Regions from separate parts of the Streptomyces sp. NH27 genome, predicted to be linked through region 1. Evidence: riboswitches for the same ligand, from Rfam matches in the RefSeq annotation. Region 1 holds a riboswitch; the other holds the start of a gene.
The links. A riboswitch is a leader RNA that binds a small molecule or an ion and turns the genes downstream of it on or off. The one in region 1 is predicted to bind cobalamin.

Region 2: linked by a shared signal. The riboswitch ahead of AC13HU_RS15680 (ABC transporter substrate-binding protein) and the one ahead of metE (5-methyltetrahydropteroyltriglutamate--homocysteine S-methyltransferase) in region 1 are both predicted to bind cobalamin.

Annotation. Positions count from the first base shown of each region.
Region 1 is NZ_JACEGK010000414.1:986-4,188, reverse strand. It holds gene AC13HU_RS27620 (phosphatase PAP2 family protein) at 1-588, shown strand, start outside; gene AC13HU_RS27615 (SH3 domain-containing protein) at 777-1,193, opposite strand; cobalamin riboswitch at 1,450-1,669, shown strand; gene metE (5-methyltetrahydropteroyltriglutamate--homocysteine S-methyltransferase) at 1,831-3,203, shown strand, end outside.
Region 2 is NZ_JACEGK010000164.1:164-3,366, reverse strand. It holds gene AC13HU_RS15685 (G1 family glutamic endopeptidase) at 362-1,069, shown strand; cobalamin riboswitch at 1,348-1,549, shown strand; gene AC13HU_RS15680 (ABC transporter substrate-binding protein) at 1,569-2,666, shown strand; partial or broken gene AC13HU_RS15675 (iron chelate uptake ABC transporter family permease subunit) at 2,663-3,203, shown strand, end outside.

The sequences.
Region 1 (3,203 bases):
CTGGGCGCACGCGACGGCGCACCGATCGGACCCGACGGCTGCCTGCACCACTGGGTGGTGGCCCATCGATCGGCCGACCTGACCGCGGCCGCCCACCTGCTGGACTCGACCGCGGCCGGCCTGCTTCCGTACGTCGCGGTGATGCTGGCCGGATGGACCGGGTGCGCGCACCGGACGGCGTCGCGGCGGGAGGTGTCGGCGGCGCTCGGCGCGGTCGTGATCCTGCTGACCGGGCAGGCGGTCCGCCTCGCGGTCGTGTTCGCGCTGGCCCGGCCCAGACCGCCGGTGGCCGATTGGGCCGCGCTCAGCACCGACTGGGCGTTCCCCTCCGGGTACGCCACAACGTCCGTGCTCACCGCGGGACTTCTCGCCTGGGCGGTCCTGCGCAGCGACGCACCCCGCGGGGCGGTCCGGCTCGACGTGCTGGGCTGCCTGCTGTGGGTGGCCGCCATCAGCGCCACCCGGATCTACCTCGGCGTGCAGTGGCCCACCGACGAGCTGGGCGGCTGGCTGCTGGGCGCGGCCTGGCTCGCCCTGACGCTGCCGATCCTGTCGGGACTCGCCGGCCCGGCCGGCCGCACGCTCTGACATGCGTCACTCGGCCGCCGCGTCGACTCACCACACGGAAAGCGCGGAAGGCACGGTCCCCGGCGGGGGAAGATCGTCCTCACCGCGCGGGTCGTGCCGGGGGTCGGCTCGCGGGGGTCCGACATGGCGGCCCGGAGCCGCGTGCGGGACCTGCCGCGACTCCGGGATGCCCTTGGTCCGTGGGACGGTCAGCCCTTGGCGCCCTTCGGCACCGCGTTCATCACGGCGGTGCTGCTGCGCAGGACGTCCTTGCAGTAGGAGACGGTGCCGGTGTTGTCCACGTACTTCGCCGAGACCCAGTTGTTGTTGTCGCGCAGCAGGTACCAGATGTCGTTGCCCTCGATGTTCTGGGCGCGGACCTTGCAGCGCAGACCGACCTGCTGGTGGTAGCTCAGCGAGCCCTTGACGGACGAGTCCGTGCTGGGGAACTGCCGCTGCACGACGCCGTCACCGGCGACGACCGTGCCGTACGGAAGGGCCGGGGTGGCGGCCTGGGCTGCCGTCGCGCCGAGCAGCGTGGTGCCGAGTGCCACGGCGGTGGTCAGCGCGCTCGCGCCGATGATGATGCGGCCTCGGAGAGTAGGAAGAGCAGCGGATGTCGCCAAGGGACTTCTCCTGTTCCTGATGTGCGGTGAGACGCATGGGCACCGCCGAAAGTACGCCGCACAATCTCCAACAGTGCGGATAAATCGCCGTGTTGAGCCGAACGTGCGAGGCTCTCACCCGTCTGCGGACTCCGCGGCCACCTGGACGGGGGCGGCGGTCCCGCGCAGGGCGCGCCGATGCTGCCGACGGTGTACGAGGCGGGCATCGACCGGCTGCCGCGGGCCGGAGGCGGACGGGCGCCGCGCCCCGGGTCGTATGCTGGCGGGTGCAGCTGGTTCGCCCCTGTCCGCCAGACAGGCGCGTCGTAAGAGGGAACCCGGTGGGAATCCGGGACTGCCCCGCAGCGGTAAGTGGGAACGATAGCCGTCATCAGCACTGGGTCCGAGCCGCGGACCTGGGAAGCGACGGTCAGTAGGTGTCTGCCCCGGCAGGCGAGCCCGCGAGTCCGAAGACCTGCCCGTTGCCCGTACGCGACCGATCGCGTGCGGATATCCCGGTGACCTCGTGGGCGGGTCGGCGTACATATCAGGCGGAGGAGCGTCCCCATGAGGCGTGTCCGATCCGTCCCGTTCGCCGCCTTCGCGCCCGCGTCCCGTCCCCGGGATGCCAGGGAGACATCTCGCGAAGGAGATTTCCGTGTCAGCAAAGCCCGCAGCCGCGGCAGCACGGGCCACCGTGTACGGCTACCCCCGCCAGGGACAGCACCGGGACCTGAAGAAGGCCGTCGAGGGCTACTGGAAGGGCCGCGTCACCGCGGACGCCCTCCGGGAGACCGCGGCCGATCTACGCCGGTCCAACTGGCGGCAACTCGCCGACGCCGGCGTCCATGAGGTACCCACCGGCGACTTCTCGTACTACGACCACGTCCTCGACACCAGCGTCATGGTCGGCGCCGTCCCCGAGCGGCACCGTGCCGCCGTCGGCGCCGACCCGCTCAACAGCTACTTCGCGATGGCCCGCGGCACCCAGGACGTGGCGCCGCTGGAGATGACGAAGTGGTTCGACACCAACTACCACTATCTGGTGCCCGAGTTGGGCCCCGACACGGTCTTCGCCGCCGACTCCGCCAAGCAGGTCGGCGAGTTGCGGGAGGCCCTCGCGCTCGGGCACACCCCGCGGCCGGTGCTGGTCGGCCCCTTGACCTACCTGCTGCTCGCCAAGCCCGCCCCCGGGGTGCCGGCCGACTTCGAGCCGCTGACCCTGCTGGACCGGCTGCTGCCGGTGTACGCCGAGGTGCTCGCCGACCTGCGGGCCGCCGGCGCCGAGTGGGTGCAGCTCGACGAGCCCGCCCTGGTCCAGGACCGCACGCCCGACGAGCTGAACGCCGCCGCCCGCACCTACCGCGAGCTGGGCGCCCGCACCGACCGGCCGAAGCTGCTCGTCGCCTCCTACTTCGACCGGCTCGGCGAGGCGCTGCCGATCCTGGTCAGGGCCCCGATCGAGGGCCTGGCCGTCGACTTCACCGGCGCGGCCGCCGCCAACCTCGACGACCTCGCCGCCGTCGGCGGGCTGCCCGGCAAGCGGCTGGTGGCGGGCGTCGTCAACGGCCGCAACATCTGGATCAACGACTACGAGAAGTCGCTGTCCACCCTGGCCACCCTGCTCGGCCTCGCCGGCCGGGTCGACGTGGCCGCGTCCTGCTCCCTGCTGCACGTGCCGCTGGACACCGCACCCGAGCAGGACATCGACCCGCAGGTGCTGCGCTGGCTCGCCTTCGCCCGGCAGAAGACCGCCGAGATCGTCACGCTGGCCAAGGGCCTGGTGCAGGGCACCGACGCCATCGCCGCGGAGATCGCCGCGAACCGCGCCGACCTCGCCTCCCGCGCCGGTTCCCCGATCACCCGCGACCCGGCCGTACGCGCCAGGGTCGCTGCCGTCACCGACGCCGACGGCCGCCGCTCCCAGGCGTACCCCGAGCGCGCCGCCGCCCAGCGCGCCCGCCTCGGGCTGCCGCTGCTGCCGACCACCACCATCGGGTCGTTCCCGCAGACCACCGACCTGCGCACCGC
Region 2 (3,203 bases), on a different contig from region 1:
TCCACACCGGTACACCGAGTCGATCGCGAATCCCGCGTCCGCGACGTTCCGCGCGACGTTCCACGCGCCGCCCCGCTCGCGGTCGAACACGCCGAGCCCGGCCCGCCGCCCACGCGGCGCACGAACGCCCCTTCGGCCCAACGGACTTCACCCGAAGGGACTGTCACCACTCGGAGTGTTGTCATGTTCACGCCATTGCGGCATCCGGTAGCTGCCTTTCCCTTCCGGCACCCCCACCGCAGGCAGCAGCATCGCTACACCGGCCTTGTCGGCAAGCCTCCCCCACCACCAGACGGGCCACGGACGGCAGGTCGACTCCCCCCACCACCCTCGCAACTCCCACACCATTGGAGTTCACCGGATGCACACCTTCCGCACCGCCGCCCCCACAAGGGCTGCCGCCGCCGCGCTGCTCGCGCTGTCCTGCGCCTCCCTCGCCGGACCCGCAAGCGCCGCCGCCCCCACCGTCGAGTTCGGCGCCCACCACTTCGCCCAGCCGCTGCACGGCTTCTCGGGCGACAGCAACTGGGGCGGCTACATCGCCCAGGGCTCGTTCACCAGCATCTCCGGCTCGTGGACGATGCCCGAGGTCACCTGCAACTCCTCGAACGACCTCTACGCGCCCTGGATAGGCATCGACGGCTACGGCTCGCAGACGGTCGAGCAGACCGGCGTCCAGGTGGACTGCTCCAGCGGCAGCCCCGAGTACTCGGGCTGGTACGAGATGTACCCGGCCGCGCCCGTGTACTACAACGAACCGGTCGACGCCGGCGACGTGTTCACCGCCAGCGTGGTCGCCAGCGGCGGCAGCTCGTACAGCCTGAAGCTGGCCGACACCACCAAGGGCTGGTCGAAGACCACGCAGTCGTCGCTCAACGCGTCCGACGCGAGCGCCGAGGCCGTGATCGAGTCGCCCACCGGCAGCTACCCGTCCTTCAACGAGCAGGACTTCAGCGGCATCACCGTCAACGGCCAGTCCTTCGACACCTACAACCCCGAGGCCATCGACAGCGGCCCGTACACCGAGACCGCCCTCAACGGCGGTTCGTTCTCGATCATCCCGGGCTGACGCTCGTCATCTTCCCTCGGGACTTCCCTCGGGGCCGGACGCGTTCCCCCGCGCCCGGCCCCGTCGCGCGCCCTCGGCCGTCCGGCCGACGCCCGACGCACGCTGCCCGGGCCCGGGCTCGGCCTCAGCGCGTCCGGCGGGCACCCACCTCGCCGGGCCCCCACCGTCTGATGCGTCGGGCCGCCGGACCGCCCGGTTCGGACCGCCGGCGCACCCTGACGCGCAGGTCGGTGCGCCTTGGGACCCCCTCCTGCCGGTCGGGCGGGTTGTCGCGTTTGGTAGCGTGCGCGTGCCGTGGTGCTCGGGAAACCGGTGGGAAACCGGTGCGGCCCTCGCCACTGTAGCCGCGGAGTTGCGCGGCCCTCGCCGACCGTCGAAGCGGTCGGGGCCACTGGGCGGACCACGACGGGTCGCCTGGGAAGGTCGGCCGTGGAGCATCGATGCGGAAGCCAGGAGACCGGCCACGGCGCGACATCTTCCACGAGGGTTTGGAGAACACGTGCCGACCAGCGCGCTGCGCCCGTTCCGCCGCATCCATCAGCTCATACGCCCGGGCGCGCGCCCGGGACCCGACCGTACCGCGCGCCCGCGCCGGGCCCGCCCCGTCCGGCTCGCTGCCGCCGGCTCGGCCCTGCTCGCCCTCGGCGCCCTGGGCGCCTGCACGGGAGCACCCGCCGCGAACGGCCCCGCCACCTCCACCGGTTCCGGCCACCCCACCGCGGTGAGCGTGCGCAGTTGCGGCGCCACCACGACCGTGTCCACACCCCCGAAGCGGCTGGTCACCCTCAACGAGGGCGCCACCGAGGTCGCCCTGGCCCTGGGTCTGCAGTCGCGGATGGCGGGCACCGCCTACCTCGACGACACGATCCCGGCCAAGTGGAAGGCCGCCTACGACTCCGTACCGGTGCTCAGCAAGGAGTACCCGACCAAGGAGAAGCTGCTCGCGGCGCGCCCCGACTTCCTCTACGCCTCCTACAGCAGCGCCTTCACCGACAAGGTGGCCGGCACCCGCGCGGAGCTGGATTCCGAGCACATCCCCTCCTACCTGTCGCCGTTCGGCTGCGCCGACAGCAAGCAGGTGCCGGCCGCGTCCTTCGAGGCGGTGTGGGCCGAACTGGCGGACGTCGCCAAGGTCTTCGGGGTGCCGGAGCGGGCCGCCGCCATCGAGCGGCAGCAGAAGCAGGCGCTGGCCGGCCTGACCGCCCAGGGCGCGGGCAAGGGCCTGAACGTGCTCTGGTACGACTCCGACACCAAGACCCCCTTCGTCGGTGCCGGCCACGGCGGACCGCAGCTCATCCTCGACGCCGTCGGCGCGCACAACGTCTTCGGCTCGCTGCCGGGCGGCTGGCAGAGCGCCGGCTGGGAGAAGGTGGCCGCCGCGAACCCGGACGCCATCGTCCTCGCGGACGCCGGCTGGGACACGGCGAAGTCCAAGATCGCCTACCTGGAGCACGATCCCGTGCTGAGCCGGCTCACCGCCGTCCGCAAGCGGGCCTTCGTCGTCGTGCCGTTCTCGGAGTCGACGCCGGGCGTGCTCCTGGCCGACGGTGCCGCCAAGGTCGCGGCAGGACTGGCCGAGCTGCACGCCGCCTCGTGACGGCCGCCGACCCCGCCACCGACCCCGTCACCGCGCGCCCGGCAGGATCGATGCGCGCGGCGGTGGCGCTGGCCGTGTCCGCCGCCGCGCTGCTGGCGATGTGCCTGCTCGGTCTTGCCGTCGGCTCGGTGCACGAGCCGCCGCGGGTGGTGGCCGATGTCGTCCTGCGTCGGCTGGGCCTGGGCGACCACCAGGTCACGCTGCTGGACGACCAGATCGTCTGGCAGTTGCGGCTGCCGCGCGTGGTCGGCGCCGCCGCCACGGGCGCCGGGCTCGCGGTCTGCGGCGCGGTGCTCCAGACGCTGACCGGCAACGACCTGGCCGATCCGTACCTGCTCGGCATCTCCGACGGTGCCGCCGTCGGCGCGGTCACCGTGCTGGTCCTGGGTGTCGGCTCCGGCGCGGCGGCCATCGGTGCACTGCCGCTGGCCGCCTTCGCCGGCGCGTTGCTCGCCACCGCCGTCGTCATGGCCCTGGCCGGTGCGGGTTCGTGGGCGCTGCCGGGCACGCGGACCGTCCTGGCCGGGATCGCCGTGG